One region of the Solwaraspora sp. WMMD792 genome, then DNA from elsewhere that is predicted to be linked to it. Evidence: riboswitches for the same ligand, from Rfam matches in the RefSeq annotation. Region 1 holds a riboswitch; each other region holds the start of a gene.
The links. Region 1 has a riboswitch for cyclic di-AMP ahead of O7629_RS04150 (NlpC/P60 family protein). Riboswitches for the same ligand answer to the same signal wherever they lie in the genome.
Positions count from the first base shown of each region.

Region 2: another riboswitch for cyclic di-AMP. It lies ahead of O7629_RS26965 (NlpC/P60 family protein); the one in region 1 lies ahead of O7629_RS04150 (NlpC/P60 family protein).
Region 3: another riboswitch for cyclic di-AMP. It lies ahead of O7629_RS18025 (hypothetical protein); the one in region 1 lies ahead of O7629_RS04150 (NlpC/P60 family protein).
Region 4: another riboswitch for cyclic di-AMP. It lies ahead of O7629_RS30035 (hypothetical protein); the one in region 1 lies ahead of O7629_RS04150 (NlpC/P60 family protein).

Region 1 is NZ_JARUBH010000009.1:585,091-589,499, forward strand. It holds gene O7629_RS04145 (sigma-70 family RNA polymerase sigma factor) at 1-186, shown strand, start outside; gene O7629_RS04150 (NlpC/P60 family protein) at 311-1,237, opposite strand; cyclic di-AMP (ydaO/yuaA leader) riboswitch at 1,281-1,427, opposite strand; gene O7629_RS04155 (DUF6232 family protein) at 1,887-2,423, shown strand; gene O7629_RS04160 (helix-turn-helix transcriptional regulator) at 2,471-3,352, opposite strand; gene O7629_RS04165 (DUF397 domain-containing protein) at 3,599-3,814, shown strand; gene O7629_RS04170 (DUF3817 domain-containing protein) at 3,941-4,270, opposite strand; gene O7629_RS04175 (hypothetical protein) at 4,297-4,409, opposite strand, start outside.
Region 2 is NZ_JARUBH010000009.1:5,799,488-5,803,896, forward strand. It holds gene dcd (dCTP deaminase) at 1-113, shown strand, start outside; gene O7629_RS26965 (NlpC/P60 family protein) at 274-1,212, opposite strand; cyclic di-AMP (ydaO/yuaA leader) riboswitch at 1,311-1,454, opposite strand; gene O7629_RS26970 (NlpC/P60 family protein) at 1,712-2,755, opposite strand; gene O7629_RS26975 (GPP34 family phosphoprotein) at 3,005-3,751, shown strand; gene O7629_RS26980 (VanZ family protein) at 3,748-4,332, opposite strand; gene O7629_RS26985 (heterodisulfide reductase-related iron-sulfur binding cluster) at 4,343-4,409, opposite strand, start outside.
Region 3 is NZ_JARUBH010000009.1:3,783,976-3,788,384, reverse strand. It holds gene O7629_RS18030 (glycosyl hydrolase) at 1-520, opposite strand, end outside; gene O7629_RS18025 (hypothetical protein) at 1,005-2,141, opposite strand; cyclic di-AMP (ydaO/yuaA leader) riboswitch at 2,146-2,276, opposite strand; gene O7629_RS18020 (cation diffusion facilitator family transporter) at 2,445-3,353, opposite strand; gene O7629_RS18015 (AAA family ATPase) at 3,399-4,409, opposite strand, start outside.
Region 4 is NZ_JARUBH010000009.1:6,455,878-6,460,286, reverse strand. It holds partial or broken gene O7629_RS30055 (transposase) at 1-578, opposite strand, end outside; gene tnpA (IS200/IS605 family transposase) at 598-1,014, shown strand; gene O7629_RS30045 (hypothetical protein) at 1,011-1,349, opposite strand; gene O7629_RS30040 (TrkA family potassium uptake protein) at 2,079-2,756, opposite strand; cyclic di-AMP (ydaO/yuaA leader) riboswitch at 3,012-3,147, shown strand; gene O7629_RS30035 (hypothetical protein) at 3,150-4,166, shown strand; gene O7629_RS30030 (glycoside hydrolase family 65 protein) at 4,224-4,409, opposite strand, start outside.

The DNA of each region.
Region 1 (4,409 bases):
CACCTGGACGACCGGTCCGCCGGCATCATGCGGGCCCGGTACGGCCTGGAGGACGGGCGGGAGCACTCGTTGACCGAGGTCGCGTCGCGCTTCTCACTGTCCCGGGAGCGCATCCGTCAGCTGGAGATTCAGGCGCTGGGCCGGCTGCGGGAGCTGGCCCGGGCGGAGGGGCTGCAGGCGGCCTGACGAATCGGCTGCAGGCGACCTGATCCGCCGATGAACTGACAGCGCCCACCGACGAACTGACGACGGCCCGGCATCCGCGCTCAGCGGATGCCGGGCCGTCGGCGGTGTCGGGCGAGCGACCGGGTCAGCGGACCCGGCCGTAGCCGTACGGCGGCATCATGTCCACGCTGGCCAGCTCGACGGTGCGGCCGAAGGTGGGTGCGTGGATCACCTGGCCGCCGCCCACGTACAGGCCGACGTGGGCGAGACCGTTGTAGAACACCAGGTCACCGGGCTGCAGTGAGCCACGGTTGATTTTCGCGACCACGTCCCACTGCATCGCCGCGTTGTGCGGCAGACTCTTGCCGGCGGTACGCCACGCGGCGAGCGTCAGGCCCGAGCAGTCGTAACCGTTCGGGCCGCTGGCAGCCCAGACGTACGGCTTGCCGATGGCTCCGTACGCGAACTCGACGACCGAGCCGGCGGCACCGGACACCGACGGGACGGTCCCGGTGTACGACGAGCCGGTCTCGCTCGCGGCACCGTAGGCCCGTTCCCGCTTGTCCATCAGCTCGTCGATGTCGGCTTCGATGCTCTTCTTGCGGTCGGCGAGCTCCTTGACCTGGGCGTCCTGCTTCTCCAGGGCGGCCTGCAGCTTCTCCTGCTCGGCCAGGTAGGTCAGCTGGGTGCTGGTGAACTCGGTGAGCCGCTGCTGCCGGTCCCGGGCCAGGTGGTCGAGGGTGCCGAGCCGGTGGATGAAGCTGCCGGAGGTGCCGTCGAGCAGGGCGGTCGCGGTGCTCAACCCGCCGGTCTTGTACGCGTTGACCGCGATCTGACCGACCTCGGTCTGCGCCGCCGCGAGTTCGGCCTGCAGCGGGCCGAGCTTGGCGTCGATCTCCTCGGCCGCCGCCCGGGTGGCCTTGGCCTCCTCCCTGAGCCGGTTGTACGACTCGACGACCTTGGCCAGCTCTTCGGATTCCTTGTCGATCTGCTGCGTGAGCTCGCTGACCGTCGGCTGGGCGGTCGCGGCGGTCGCCGGTACCACCAGGCCGAGGCTTACGCCGGCCAGCATCAGGGTGCGCAGCAGAATCCGCGCTGTTGACAAGAACGCAGAACCCTTCTTCCTCGCCGCCTACCGGGTTAGCTGACGGATTCGGGCGGGAAGTTCGCCCTACCGCGGTGAACCGCGGATTCACCCCAGTTGCCGATGGGTCCCCGGATCGCAACCGTGAGATCACTGTTCGTAACGTCGGATAATCTCGGTACGGCGATTCGGCGGCACTGGACCGGCGTCACCGCTTCCCGGCGACTGGCGACCGGACCAGCCGGTCCAACTTAGCCGCAAGGGTCGCGACCCGGAAAGTGCTGCGATCGTGATCCGTGGCATGGAACTGGCTGGGGTCCGTTGACAGTTACTGGATGTGACGGTTGGCTGCTCTGGGCAACATTCCTATTGCCTTCGCGTGACCGGTCGACTGCGGTACGTCGTCATTGGACAGCGCCTGATCAATTGCGAATAATGCGTCATTAGTCGGTCTGCGCGGTTGTCGTCAGTAAGCTATCTGGATAAATAGGCGCAAAAGGTCTGATTCGCCATCCAGGACGCGGCCTGCCGTACGTCATTCTGCTAGGTGGCAGAATGACTACCTTCCATCGAGTAGCTTGCTGTTTGCACAATGGACCCGCAAGGTCAGCGCCGCACGAGCCCTTCGGAGGCAGCTATGCGTGCTACTCGCCAGACCCCACCCCGACGCGGTTCCCCGGTACCCGCCCCGTCCGGCTCCAGTGTCGGACGGACCTTCTACCGGCAGCCCGGCATCTGCGTGACCGGTGAATGGTTCGTCGTGGCCGGCCGGCGGTTCGCCGTCCGCGACCTCACCGAACTCCGGACCGCACGGGGCGCCCGCGACCGGCTCACCGGCCGGGTGATCGCGGTGACCGCCCTGACCCTGACGGCGGTCGCGGTGACCGTCGGCTACACCCGCGGGCTGGACGAGGTCAGTGCGGGGGCCTACCTCGCCATGCTGGCGGCTGCGTTCGTGCCGGTGGCGGTCGCCTGGCTCGGCGACCGGCTGCGGCCGCGGGCGTACGAACTCTGGGGCCGTCACCAGGGACTGCTGTTGCTGCTGTTCAGCACCGACGACGAACGCCAGTACGGCCAGGTGAGCCGGGCGTTGATGCGGGCCCGGGAAATGTCCCGGCTGGCCGGTCTGTCCGAGCCGGTCACCATCGAACCGTGGGTGCCCGACCAGCGGTGAGCGGGCCCGACCGTCGCTGCGGTCGCCAGCGGGCTGGTCGACGTCGATCAGCCCGCGTCTCGCCCGTCCAGTTGACGGGCGAGGTCGTGCAGCATCGCCACCGAGTCGGCCGGTGACAGGGATTCTGCCCGTAGTCGGTCGAAGACATGCTGGTACGGCCGGACCTCGTCGGCCCGGTCGATGACCTCCTCGACCAGAGCGCTCTCCACGTACACCACGTCGGCGTCGGCCTGGTCGGCGAAGTGCAGGATGACGAACGGCCCGAGCACCGTGTTGCTTCCGGCGGTGAACGGCAGCACCCGGACCGTGACATGAGGTGCCGCCGACATCTTCGCCACATGCTGGAGCTGCTCGCGCAGCACCCGCGGGCCGCCGGTCATCCGGCGCAGCGCCGCCTCGTCGATGACCACCTCGATCTGCGGCGGATCGGCGCCGAAGAGCACCTCGTGCTGGCGGGCCAGCCGGATCTGCACCCGCCCTTCGATCTCGGCCGCCGGTACGTGGTGCGGGCCGTCGGCCGGGATCACGGCGCGGGCGTACTCCTCGGTCTGCAGTAGGCCGGGGAAGCTGATCGGCTGGAAGTACCGCAGTGCCGACGCCTCCGCCTCCAGGCCGATGTAGGCCGCGTAGGCGGCCGGTACCCGGTCCTTGTAGCCGCTCCACCAGGCGCGCCGTCGTGCCGCCCGGGCCAGCTCGACGAGCTCCTGCACCTGCTGCTGGTCGCGTACGCCGTACAGGTCCAGCAGGGCCTTGACGTCGTTGGTCGAGATGCTGACCGACCCCGACTCGATCCGGATCAGCTTCGACAGCGACCAGTCCATTTGAGCGGCGACGTAGTCCTGGGTCAGCGCGGCGGCCTCGCGTGCCCGGCGTAGCGCCGCACGCAGCCGGCGACGCCCGATGGTCGGGCCCTGGTGTCGGGCAGGCATGGGAACGCTCCGGGGGAGTGCCTTGCAGAGTGCCACCTGGCTGGTTGCCACCCTGTTGCACGCTACACCGCCGCCGTCAGGTCTGCTAAGGACGGCCGGCCCCTCCGCATGGTCCGGACGGCGGTTCCACTGGTTTTCGCGGTGTCGCCCAGTCGCGTCGGCAAGATCGGGGACTGATACAGTCCGCCCGATTGCCTGCGTGCTCTGATGGCAAATTTACCGATTTATCCTTATTAAGGAGTCTGGGTGACTGTGATCAGCACTGCCGGTCCGGCGTGGCGTAAGAGCCGCCGCTGCGAGGCGACGACCTGCGTCGAGGTAGCCGAGATCGGCCCGGCGGTCGGGGTGCGCAACTCCACCGACCCCGGAGTGCACCTGGAATTCTCGGCAGCCGCCTGGTCGGCATTCGTCGCCGGGCTGTCCGGTGCGCCGACCAGCTCCGGCGGCCACCCGATGGGTTGATCCGACGCCGCACGAGGCTCGGCTGCACGGCCGCCGACAACGTCGGCCGTACGCCCCGGCCAGGTCGGCCCGACGACGGTGCCGGCCCGGCCGGGGCGCTGTCAACCGGTCACCGCCCGCCCGGTGTCAGCCGGTGAACACCTTGTCCGGCTCGGTACGCGGTTGCTCGCTCGCCCAGCGGCTGACCACCCGCTCGGCGTAGAACGACACGAACGGCACCGTCCCGGCCAGCATGATCGCCAGGATCCGGCCGAGCGACCAGTTGGCCCGCCGGGCCAGGTCGAACGCGGCGACCAGATAGACCATGTAGAGGAACCCGTGCGCCGGCCCGACCGTCTCGACCACGATGGCCTGGTCGAACAGGTACTTCAACGGCATGCCGATCACCATCAGCAGGATCAGCACCACGCCGACCACGTACGCGATCAGCCGGTACCGGGTGAGTGCGCCTGACACTGTCGTCCGTCCTTCTCTCTCTCCGGTCAGCCCGGGTAGTCGCCGGCCCTGGCGTGCGGGTTCGCGTTCAGCCAGGCCAGGTAGTTGTTGTAGGCGGCCAACTCCGGGTCGTCCGGGCCGGGGGTGGCGGTCACGCCAG
Region 2 (4,409 bases), 5.2 Mb from region 1:
CGACGTCCGAGCATCCGTACGGGTCGGCGGTCTACGGATCCCGGTACCAGGGGCAGCGTGGGCCCACTCCGAGCCGGTCCTGGCAGCGGTGGCGCACCTGGCCGACCAGCTGAACCGGCTGGGCTGTTGGAGAGCCGGCGCACCGGCGGCGGGGAGGCGAAAGGCGCCCTCCCAAGCCGGGGGGAGACATGGGAGGGCGCCTTTCCGGTGGCCGGTGCTGCCGCTTGACGGGGGGATCAGCGGCACGCGCCAGGCCATGGGGAGGAGTGAGGTCTAGCCGGGCCTGCCGTAACTGTGCACACTCGAACCGATCTTGCGCATCTGCACCGGTTCGCCCGCCTGGGAGGCGTGCACGATCCAGCCGTTACCCACGTACATGCCGACGTGGGAAAGCCCGCTGTAGTAGAAGATGAGGTCGCCGGGGCGCAACTCGTCCCGGCTGACGTTGGCGGTCACCTGACGCTGCCGGGCGGCGTTGTGCGGCAGCGAGACGCCGGCCTGCGCCCAAGCGGCCAGGGTGAGACCCGAACAGTCGTAGCTGCCCGGTCCCGCTGAACCCCACACGTACGGCTTGCCGATCTGCGCGCAGGCGAAGGTGACCGCCTTGCCGGCCGCACCGCCGGGGTAGGTCGCCGGGCAGGGCGCGGGACGCAGCGAGCCGAGGGTGTTGGTCGAGCCGTACGCCTCCAGGCGCAGGTCCTGCAGCCGGTCAACCTCGGCGTCGATCTCCTTGGCCTTCGCCGCCAGCTGAGCCTCGGTGCTGGTCAGCTCGACGATCAAATCGTCGAGCGGGGCCTTCTTCGCGGCGTACTCGTTCTTGAGGTCGACGACGGCCTGCACGTCGCGTGCCTGCCGCCGGGCGAACTGGTCCAGCAGCTCGAGCTGGTCGGCGAGGTGGGTCGGCTTGCCGTTGGTCAGGATCGCGTTGAAGACCGACGGACTACCGCCCTTGTACGACCGGGCGGCGAACTCGCTGACCCGGTCCATCGCCAGGTCGATCTGGATCTGCAGCGGCTTGATCTTCTTCTGCAGTTCGTCCGCCTGCTTCTTCTTGGCGGCGAGGTCCTGCCGTACGGCGTTGTGCCGTTCGATCGTCGGTTCGAGCTCGGCCCAGACCTCGTCGATCTGCGACTCGATTTCGGCGACGGTCGGCTGCGCCTGCGCCGGCGCTCCGACCAGCAGCAGACCGACGCCGGTGGTGGCGGCGATCAACGCGGTGAGTATTCGGCTAGGGTCGTGCGGCGTTTTTTGCCGATGGTCGCGGCTGGACCACCGGAGGTATCGCCGAGGGGCGCTCGTAGCCACCGGACTCCTTCTCCCCAGACCGCCTACCGGGTTAGCTGACGGGTTCGGGCGGAAAGGAGACGCCCTACCGCAGGTGGCCTGCGGATTCACCCCGGAAGTGCCGTGGGTCCCCGGCTCGCCGTCAGACGGCGATTAGGCGGTGTCAGGCCGAGGTCAACCCGGCTGGTTGACGTCCTCCCGACTCGACGATCCCCAAGGGTAGAGAGCGGCGTTCTCGCTACGCAAGCGAGAACATGGACTATCTCATTGAGTACGCAGGCGATTGCGTATCGTGCATAGGCTGCCATCGTTCAAGCGTTCGAATCTTGCCGGGCGGACCGGCCCGTTCATACCGGTCCGCCCGTACGTTCGGCCGACCAACGCGCGCCACTCAGATTGCCTCGGCGGGCTGGCTGACCTGCCGCGATCAGCCGACCCGCTTGAATCCGGCGAGCGGCATGTTGTCGATGTTCTCCATCTGCACGGGTTGACCCGCGCGGGGAGCGTGCACCATCAGGCCATTACCGATGTAGATCCCCACGTGATGCAGATCACTAAAGAAGAATACGAGATCCCCGGGTTTGGCGTTGGCGCGGCTGACCGAACTGCCCTGATTCCACTGAGTTCCGGTGTAATGCGTGAGGCTGACACCGGCACTTGCCCAGGCGTACTGGGTCAGGCCGGAACAGTCGAAGGCGTTCGGCCCGGTGGCACCCCAGACGTACGGCTTACCGAGCTGTGCGCACGCGGTGCGGACCGCGGTTCCGGCGGCTCCGCCGACCGACACCGCCGGGCACGGGCCGGAGGCACCAGATCCGCCGGTGTAGCCGGTGGACTGGTACGCGGCGTTGCGCGCCCGCTCCAGGCGCTTGATCTCGGCGTCGATGGTCTTGCGCTGCTCGGCGAGCGTCTTGTCCTGTGCCTGCTGCTTCGTGATCAACTCGTCCAGCGTCTGCCGTTCGGCGAGATAGCGGTCCCGGGTCTCCAGAACAGCGGTGATCTTTTCCTGCCGACGCTTGGAGATTCGGTCCAGCACCACGAGCTGATCCGCCAGGCTGGTCGGTGATCCGGTCCGGAGCAGGGCGTTCAGTTCGCTCGACGGCCCGGTCCGGTAGTAGCGGTTGGCAACCTCGCCGATCTCATCCGCCGCCAGGTTGGCCTGCAGGGACAGGGGGCGGATCTTCTCGTCGAGCGCGGCCGCTTTCTTCTCGTTGGCCTTGAGCTCGCTGTGCACCTTGTTGTACTGCTCGATGACCGGTTCCAGTTTCAGCCACTGGGCATCCAACTCGGCTTCGATCTCAGCCAGCGTCGGCTCGGCGTGGGCCGGCCCAGCCGGGGAGAGCAACGCGATTACGGCGAGCAACAGCGTGATCGCACTATGCCGCAAGAGCCGTAAAGGCCGATGCTCTCCGCGTCGATATCGGGACCCACTGTGACGATGGATGTGCGAATTTGCGAGCGCACGTGCCATTGGCAGCGACTCCTTCAATGGTTCGATCGCTGGGGCCTCACGGGCGGGGGTACGGAGGCCGACATCCGCAGCGGTCGGTGCATCACCTTATTGGAAAGCGCGGTGTTCGTTCAAGACCGCCTGCCGCCTCTGCTTCCTCCGTGGCAACCGCTCGGCGCCGCCCGCAGCACTGCTTCTCCCGTAGCAGCTGCTTCTCCCGCAGCTACCGCTTATCCTGCGGTCACCGGTCTGGGCGGTTAGCGTGATGACATGGAGTCGCTCAGCCTCGCGGAGGAGCTGGTCCTGCTCAGCTATGACGATTCCGGGACCGCGACCGTCGCTTCCCCAGAGCTCGACTACGCCGTCGCCGGGGCGGTGTTGTGCGACCTCGCCGTCGGCGGCCAGATTGCGATTGACGCAGACGGCCGGGTGCTGGCCGACGACAACCCGACCGGCGGCAACCCAGCCGACGACAGCCAGGCCGACGACGATCCCGCCGGCGGGTACGCGCCCGGCGGAGCCCCGGGTCGAGGCCACGGTCGGGAGCTGCTCGACCAGGTACGGACCAGGATCCAGGCCGAGCCTGGCCGCGCGACCCGCGACTGGGTGGTCGATCTGTCCCACGGTGTAGTCGACGAGGTACTCGACGGGCTGGTCGCCTCGGGGGTGCTCCGCCGGGAACGGGACCGGGTGCTCTGGGTGCTGCCCCGGACCAGGTTCGCTCCGCCGGACGGCGTCGAACCGCCCGCCGAGACGGAGACCCGGCGACGGCTGGCCGCCGCCGAGCGCGGCGCGGGACCGGTCGGACCACGTACCGCCGCGTTGGCCTGCCTGCTGAACGCACTCGACGTGCCGGACGTCGGTGCTGCACGGCCTTCGGACGCGCGGCACCGGCCGCCCGCGGTGCTCGGGCCGGCGGCCTGGCCGATCGCCGCGACCACCGACGTCGTCGACGGGTACCGGGCGACGGTCGCCCGCAGCGTCTTCACCGCCACCGACGTCGCGACTGGCAGCTAGCTGACCCCGGTAGGCGACGGCGCGAACCGCCGCCACAGCAACCGGACCACACCGCCGCCGACCGCCCCGATCAGCGCCCCGGTCGCGTTGTTGACCCAGTCGTAGCCGACACACTCGCGGCCGACGCCGAGCACCGCCTGGGCGACCTCGACGCCGGCCGGGGCCAGCACGAGCAGCCCGGTGGCCAGCGCTGGCCGGTGGACCGCCAGCACGGTACAGAACGCCAGCGGTACGAACATCGCCACGTTGCCGACCCGTTCACCGAGCGAGTCGACGGTGACCAGCCCGGACCACAGCACCGCCGGATCGGTGAGCGACCGGAGGCACGCGGCGAAGACCTGGCCGTCCGGGCCGGAAACGGAGACCCCGGGGGCGAGCGGTACGCCGGACCCGGTCGGTGCCGGTGGCAGGGTGAGCGCGGCGATCGCGGCGGCGCTGAGAAGCATCCCGAGCGTCGGCCAGCGCGCCCAGCCGAGCCGTACGGCGAGCGGCCGGTGCACCAGCAGGCTCACGCCGGCCAGCACCGCCAGGGTGAGGAACGGCCAGGGCTGGGAGAGGAATTCGCGGGCCCAACCCAGCACCCGCTTCTCCCTACTCCTCGGCCGACGATGACGATGACGCCGACGATGCTACCGCTGGCTTGACCGACCTGAGCAGC
Region 3 (4,409 bases), 3.2 Mb from region 1:
ACCAGTACGGGCTGACCGTCCAGTCGGTCCAGCCGTCGACCTTGACGTCCGGGGCGTTGAGTCCGGCGACGCCGAGGGTGAACTCCCGGGTGTACGGGTAGTGGTATTCGCCGACGCCGGTCGACGTGCCGGAGATCGCCGCCTCGGTGGTGTAGGAGACGCCGAGTCCGCCGGCGGTCGGCTGGAACGACATCGGGTGGGCGTGCAGCGGGTCGGAGTAGGCGCAGTTGTACCGCTTGAACAGCAGCGACGACCACCAGTCGTTGGTCGGCACCGCGCCGGCTGGGGCGTTGCCCGTGACGTACTGCCGGGGGTTGGCGGAGATGTTGCCGCAGGCGGTCGGGGCGGCCGCGCCCGCCGGGCGGGTGGTGGTGTAGCTGCCGGCGCCGACGGTGGCGGCGTCGGCGGTGCGCAGTACGCCGAAGATCAGTCCGGTGGCGGCCAGCGCCGTCACGGTGGTGGCTGCCAGGATCCGGCGCGGCGTACGACCTGTTCGCGCGCCACGGATCGACAGGTTCATGGTGCCTCCGGGTTGGGTCGGGCGCAGTCCACGATCGCGAAAAATTTCACGCCCATTAATGAGTTATTGCCAGGAGGTCATCAGACATACGGGCTCCTGTCAATATCCCGACATGAAGTTTCGTTCATCCGGTACGGGGTCGTCGCGGTCTGTTGACAGCCGTGCCGCTGCTGCTATATATCTAACTGTGAGAGCGCTCTCTCGGCCTCGCGGGCGGCAATGTGCCCAGCGTGAGCCGGGTGTGACTGCGTGGTGGTAGAGCGCTCTCGTGTGGATGCCGGTGGCCGTCGGTCGATATGCCGATCGGTCTTTCGGTGCTGCCCGAGGCTCCTGCACATCTATTATCGATGCTGACAGGAATCGTCCTCCGGGAATGCGCTACGGCGATTCGGGGGATCACCGTCGAGCCGGCGGGGGCGTCGGTTCATAGCAGTACGGGGGCGGACGGCCACCGACGTGGCCGTCCGCCCCCGTACGCGCGACGTCAGTACACCGACAGGTGCACGTGGTTGGTGTGGTCGCTGGACGGGTCGCCGCCTGCGCCGCTGTACGTCTTCCAGCCGCTGCTGGGCAGCCAGATCCGCTTGTACCAGATCACATAGAGCACGCCGAGCCGGTCGGCGTTGTTGATGTAGTAGTTCGCGAGGTTGTCGCCATAGCTCTTGTCGCCGCCGGTCGCCACTCCACCGAAGCCGTTGGGCTGGGCGGCGAAGTCACACGCCCGGCCCTTGGGGTGCTCGCCGGAGCTGCCGTTGCGGAAGCAGGACACGTAGCGGGTGAAGCCGGCAGCCTTCGCCTGGTTCAGGGCGTGCAGCGTACGCGGCGTGATGCAGCCGGAGGTGGTGGGGTCGTCGACGTTGCACGACTCGGCCGGCCAGGAGCCGTTGGCGTTGCGTGGGGCCGGGGTCGCCGACGCGCTGGACGACCCGGATCCCGACGAGCCGGAGCCGGAGGATCCTGAGCCGGAGGATCCGCTGGCGGCGGCCCGCTCGGCCTCCTCCGCCGCCTGCTGCCTCGCCCGTTCCTCCGCCTCCTTCTCGGCGGCGACCGCGACGGCCAGGGCCCGCTCCGCCTGGTTCCGGCGCTGGTCCATGATGGTGACCTGCTTCTGCTGCTCCCGGATCTCATGCTCGATCGCAGCCTTGGACCTGGTCACCTGGTCACGGGTGCGGTACAGCTCGCGGAGCTGCTTCTCCTCGTTGGCGGTCACCGCGCTCAGCGCCGCCGCCCGGTCGATGAACCCTTCCGGCGAGGTGCTGTTGAGCAGCGCGGAGACCGGGCCGAGCCGGCCGTTGCGGTACGCGCGGTCGACGATGTGCCCGACGTTCCTGTTCCGTTGCTCCAGCTCAGCACCGACCGTGTCGAGCTGCTCGGACAGCTTCTTCTGCCGGTCCTTCGAATGGTTGAGCGCCGCCTTGGCGTCGATCCAGCCCTTCGAGGCCGCATCGAGCTCCTTGCGCAGGCTGTCGGTGCCGCCCTCGTCGTCGACCCGGTCGGGTCGGTTCGTGGGCAGGGCGGCTCCGGCCGGCGAGCCGATCGGGGTGCCGGTGACGGCCATCAGGGCGGCGGTCAACGCCGCCAACAACGCGAATCGGGTTTTCCTGTGGACTGTGCGTGACACTGTGCGTTCCTTCCGTCAGCCGCCGACCGGGTTAGCTGACGGGTTCGGGACGGAAGATCCCTACCGCGTGACGCGGATGCACCCCAGGTACGTGGTTCCCCGGCTCGCCGTACGGCGATTAGGCGACGGCCTCCGCGGGCGCCGGAGGGGCGCCGCCCGAGCGGAGACCGGGGCCGAGACTACCGGTTCCCCGGGTTGCCGTCCCGGTATCGATAGCCATGTTATGTCTGGAAAAATCAGAAATATACGTATATCGTAGCTGTCAACGTCGCGGTAAGGTCACGAAACTTAAGCATCTGCTAATCACCAGTCGGCCGGTCCACAGGAGTCGGCGGGGGCCAGCGGCTCGATCTGCAGCGTCGCGTGCTCGATACCGAACTCGTCGTGCAGGGCCGTCCGGGCGTCCCGCAGCACCGTGCCGATATCGGCTGACGGGGTCACGGCCAGGTGTGCCGAGGCCACCTCCATGCCCGGGGTGAGCGTCCAGACGTGGAGGTCGTGCACGTCGCAGACGCCCGGCACGGTGGCCAGCCGGCTGCGGACCCGGGCGACCTCCACATGCTCCGGCGCCGCCTGCACCAGGATGCGCAGCGCGGCCCGGGCCAGCCGCCAGGTGCGCGGCAGGATGAACACCCCGACACCGACGGCGACCAGCGGGTCGGCGTACCACCAGCCGGTGGTGGCGATCACCGTGGCGGCCACCAGCACTCCCACCGAGCCGAGCAGGTCGCCGAGTACCTCCAGGTAGGCGCCCCGTACGTTGAGGCTCTCCCTGGCCCCCTGGCGCAGCAGGGCGAAGGCGACGATGTTGGCGAGCAGTCCGGCGACCGCCACCACCAGCATCGGGCCGACCGTCACCGGCTCCGGATCGGCGAACCGGCGGGCCGCCTCAACCAGGACGTAGAGCGCGACCCCGGCGAGCAGTACGGCGTTCGCCAGCGCGGCCAGCACCTCGAGGCGGTAGAGGCCGAAGGTGCGCTGCGGCTCCCCGGTCGGTCGCCGGGTCGCGGCTATCGCCGCGAGCGCCATGCCGATGCCGAGTACGTCGGTGAACATGTGCCCGGCGTCGGACAGCAGTGCCAGGGAGCCGGTGGCCAGCGCGGTGACCGCCTCGACGACCATGAAGCCCGCCAGCAGGGCGAAGGCGGCCCAGAGACGCCCGTAGTGTCGCTGGCCGGTGCTCCCGGCGCCGTGATCGTGTCCGACTCCCACGCCTGCCACCCTCCGTCGCCCGGCGTCTCGTCAGTAGACTAATGCTCACATAGCAATATGTGCAATCGACTCCGGGTCGAGGTCGATGGTGACCAGCCGCTGCGTCGCCCGGGAGAGCGCGACGTAGAGGGTGCGCACCCCGGCCTCGGACTCGGCACGGATCTCCTCGCCGGCCACCAGCACCACCGCGTCGTACTCCATGCCCTTCGCCTGCAGGCTCGACACCACCTGCAGCCGAGAGGTCGCCAGCTCGCCGAGCCAGCCGGCGACCTCGTCCCGCCGGGCCACCGCGGCGATGACGCCGACCGTCCCCTCCACTGCGGCCAGCATCTCGGCGGTCGCGGTACGGACGGCAGCCGGCAGCACCGCCGCAGCTATCCGGTCCCGGCGTGGCGCCACCCCGGTCGATCGGACCGCCGTCGGCAACGGGGCGTCCGGAGCGACCTCGCGGATCACCTCGGCGGCCAGTTCGAAGATCTCCGCCGGGTTGCGGTAGTTCGTGGTCAGCTGGAATTCCCGCCGCGGCCGCCGCCCCAACGCCCGGTCCCGGGCCTGGGCGAGCTCGGCCGGATCCCCGGTCCACGCGGTCTGCGCCGGATCCCCGACCACCGTCCAGGAGGCGAGTCGGCCCCGGCGCCCGATCATCCGCCACTGCATCGGCGACACGTCCTGCGCCTCGTCGACCACCACGTGGGCGTACTCCCGGTAGTCGGCCGGCCGCTCCCGGGCGGCGGCCCGGGCCGCCCGGTCCCGATCGGCGAAGGTCGTCACCTCACGCACCCCGCCGGTCACCTGGAACGGATCCCGGTGCCGGCGGCGGGGCTGCGGTGGCCGGCCGAGCAGTTCGTCCAACTCGTCCAGCAGCGCCACGTCCGCGATCGTCGGCCCGTTGTCCGCCAGGCCACCGAACGCGTCGGCGAGCACCGTGATCTCGGCCGGGTCGAGCACTCCCCGCGCGTACCGACGCAGCCGGTCCGGCCGGGCCAGCCAGCCCAGCACGTGTCGCGGCAGCAGGCGGGGCCACCAGGCCCGCAGGAAGTCCCGGAAATCGTCCCG
Region 4 (4,409 bases), 5.9 Mb from region 1:
CCGATCTCGGAGTCGACCGGCGGCAGCGTTTCGTCCTCGCCGATCTACACGACGAACGAGGCGAAGTACCGGCCTGCTGTGTCCTTGATCACGGTGACCGAGGTGGGATCCGACGGCAGGCCGCGCGACCAGCGCACCGGAACGTCGCCGATCTTCGGCAGCCGCAGGCGGCCGTTGTCACAGACCTTGAACCGGGAGTTCTTCGTGAACCGGATCGCCTGCCGGTTGTCCTTACGGGACCGGTACCGGGGCGGGGCCACCGTGCGGCCCCGGCGTTTGCCGGACAGCGAGTTGAAGAAGTTGCGGTACGCGGTGTTCAGATCGGCGAGGGCCTGCTGCAACACCACGGCCGACACCTCACCCAGCCAGGCCCGGTCCTCGCTGGCCTTGGCCGCTGTGATGACCAACTTCGACAGGTCGCCGTCGGAGATGTACTTCTCGCCCGCCTCGCGGGCCTGTTGACGCAGCCTGAGTCCGTCGTTGAAAACCACGCGGGCACACCCGAACGCCTGCGCCAGCGCGGTGCGCTGGGCGGCGTCCGGGGTGATCCGGTAGTTGTAACGGAGCTGCACGGCCATCACTGTATCATGTTGGTTTATGGTCGAACTTCGAGGCATCCGCACCGGCAGGCACTGCACTTTCGCGATGCATGTCCACTTGGTTTTCGTAACGAAGTTCCGGCACAACGTGTTCGCCGACCGGCACCTGACCCGGATGGAGGCGATCATGCGAGACGTGTGCGCCGACTTCGAGGCCGAACTGGTCGAGTTCAACGGCGGCCACAACCACGTCCACCTGCTGGTCAACTTCCCGCCCAAGGTCGCCGTGGCCAGGCTGGTCAACAGCCTCAAAGGGGTCTCCTCGCGCCGCCTCCGGCAGGAGTTCCCCGACCTGGCACGCCACTACTACCGGGCCAACAAACTCTGGTCCGGCTCGTACTTCGCCGGGTCTGTCGGCGGCGCACCGTTGAGCGTCATCAAGCAGTACATCGAGCAGCAGAACCGTCCCGGTTAAGGCACTGCTCGGGCCTGGCGGCCCTCCCAGCGCGGGCCTTCACCCCCGGCCTGAAGGCCGGAGCACTGGCCCGCATTCCGGTAGCCGGTCACCCCGACGTCGTCGGTGGCCGCCGTCCAGACCAGGGTGACGTCGGTGGTGCTGATCTCGGCGACGGTCGGGGTGCCGGGAGTGGTCGGCGGCTCGGTGTCCGCCGCGGCGAGCGCCACGGACGCCGGTAGCAGGGGTGGGCCGAGCAGTGCGGCGGCGACCGCGACGCCGAGCCGGCGTCGGGTGTGGTTGGGATCGCGCCGGATCCACCGGCGGCAGCGGTGCGGCGGTTGCGGCATGGACATCTCGCTTTCGGTGCGGCCGCCGGGACGGACCAGCGACCTTGATATCCATGATTGTCGATTGACTAGCCGGGCACCACCGCGCCGGCGGCGCGCGACCGGATCGTCCGGTCGCGACCAGCGGATCGACCGACTGTGAGCTTGCCCACTACCGATCGACGAACCTCGAACCCATGCGGGGCGACGGAAAGGGCCCGGTCCGACCGTCGCCACAGACCGGGCGCGGCAGCCCAGCCGCTGCCCCAGGCCCCATATACAACGAAGCCTGCCGATGCATCGGCAGGCCGGGCAGCACTGTCGGACGGACCGGCGTCGCGGTCCTGACTTGTCGGCGATTCCCCGCCGTAACAATCGAGGACTAGCGTGGGGACGGGGAGGGCAACCCCCGTCCCCACCATCAGTTGCTAAACACGCACGAGCGGTCTGGCGTCCAGGTCGTGCGTGACGCGCGGGAGCCGGGCCACGCGAGTGGCTCTGGTTCCACCTCCTCTCGACAGGTGGTGCGCGGGCTGGCGGCGGAGTCCGGGCTTGGCCCGCCGCCAGCCTCGGGAGCTGTGCGGTTGACACGGTGATGTCGCCATCGCCGCGCCACGCGTCGACTACTTCAGCGGGGCACATCCATCGATGGAAGCGCTCCCATGCAGGGACTGTAGCCTGAGTCACGAGTTTGCGAAAGTCCGGCGGCTGATCAGCTCACGAAATGAAGGTGTGATGAGGCGGTCACGCCCATGTTCACCGGCCGAACTGCTGAACCGCCGTGGTCGCCCCGGCGACGATCAGCAGCGCATCCGGCGGGATCAACGTCTCAGGTCCCGCGTACCTCAGCTGCCGGTCCCGCTCCTTGATCCCGACCACCGTGATGCCGTACCGCTGACGTAGCCGGGACTCGGCCAACGTCCGGCCGGCGGCGTCCGGTGGGGCGCAGACCTTGGCGATGGCGAACCCGTCGTCGAACTCGATGAAGTCGAGCATCCGACTGGCCAGCAGGTGGGCCACCCGGTCACCCATCGCCGCCTCCGGAAAGATCACATGGTGCGCGCCGACCGAGGCGAGGATCCGGCCGTGCTTGGCGGTGATCGCCTTCGCCCAGACCTCCGGGACACCCAGCTCGGTCAGCGCCACCACGGTGAGGATGCTGGCCTCGACGTCCGAGCCGATGCCGACCACCGCGCGGGGGTAGTCGGCGACGCCACACTGGCGCAACGCCTGGTCATCGGTCGAATCCGCCTCGACCACCCTCGGCAGCCGCTCGGACCAGCGGTGCACCCGTTTGGGGTGCTCGTCGATGCCCAGCACGTCGTGGCCGAGACGGAGCAGAGACTGGGCGACCTGACCACCGAACCGGCCGAGGCCGATCACCACCACGCTGTCGGCGTCCGGCGGCCCGACCGGGGAATCGTCATCTCTCATCGAAGATCCGTCCGACGCTGCGACTTTCCCGCTTTTCCTCATACGCACTGTAGTCAGCCGCTAACCTCGGCGCAGCGAATCCGGCCCGCCTGACGACTTGTCGTACGCCGCCGAACGCAGACAGTGGACATCACCGAAAGTCGTTGCCTGGTAACGGATTTTTCAGCTCAGTCAGGATTGTCGAGGTGTTGATGCCGGTGACCGATCCGGTAAGCTTGCCGGCGGTCTCCGCCAGGCGGCGCCCACCGGTGCCGGCGGTGACCGCCGCCCAATCACCCTCCGGGGTGAGCCGGGGAACCACGTTTCCACCGGGGTGAATCCGCGCCAGCGGTAGGGATCGTTCCGTCCCGAACCCGTCAGCTAACTCGGTCGGCGGCCAAGGAAAGGAACAGGATGACCGCACCCCTCCGCCGGCGGATTCCGACGGCCGCGGCCCTCGCCGCCGTCGCCGCCCTGCTCGCCGGCTTCGTCGTAGCGTCGCCGGCCGCCGCTCAGGATCCGGACGACGAAGGCGCCCCGCCACTGCTCAGCGAAGTGCTCGAATCGACCGGCCGGGGCTACGTCGAAGCCAAGGCGGCGGTCGACGAGTCCCGCAAACGCCAGTTGAAACTCAACCTCGAGTTGGAAAAGGTCGAGGAACGGATAGCGGCGCTGACCCCACAGATCGGCCAGGTCGCCTCCAACTCGTACCGTCTCGGTCGGATCACCCCGGTGATGGTCCTGCTCAACAGCGCAGACCCGGACGCGTTGCTGGAACGCGCCGAAGGCCTGGACATGATCGCCATGCACGACAACAAGCGGATCCGGGAGCTCAACGAGGCCCGCGAACAGGCCGCCCGGGCGGTCGCCGCGATCGACGCCGAAGTGGCCCGCGAGGAACAGCAACTCGAAGCGATGGCCCGCCAGAAGAAAGAGGCCGAAAAGGCCCTGCAACTGGTCGGCGCGGTCGCCACCAACGGGTTCGTCTCGGCCACCTCGCCGGTCGCCGCCCAGGCGCCGCGCAACTCGGACGGTTCCTGGCCGTCCCAGTCGTGCAGTCTGGACGACCCCACCACGAGCGGCTGCATCACGCCGCGCACCATGCACGCGCTGAACGAGGCGAAGAAGGCCGGCTTCACCCGCTTCGTCTCCTGCTTCCGCCCCGGCGGACCGTTCGAGCACCCCAAGGGGCGGGCCTGCGACTTCTCCGCTCAGCAGCAGGGGTTCGGCGGCGACGCCTTCGGCGACGACCGGCTGTACGGCAACAACCTGACCGCCTTCTTCGTCCGCAACGCCGACAAGCTCGGCATCCTGTACGTCATCTGGTACCGGCAGTTCTGGTCACCGACCACCGGCTGGAGTTCGTACAGCGGCGCCGGCGGCGACCCGAACAGCGACCACACCAACCACGTACATCTGTCCCTGCTGTGACCTGACCTCACCTCGTGCGGTGCCGGGCCGGCCCGGCACCGCACGAGACGTAGGTCGTCAGTCGGTACGCGCCGACCGGCGTACCGGTGACCGGCCGGTCGGCTGCTGCGGCGGCGGACCGACCGGGCCGGCCGGCGGGATCGCCCGGGTGACCGGCTTGTCCGCAGCCACCGTGATCGATTCGCCGTGGTGGGTCAGGTCAACGGTGGCGTTGGGGTCGACGTCGCGCAGCGAGTAGGTCAC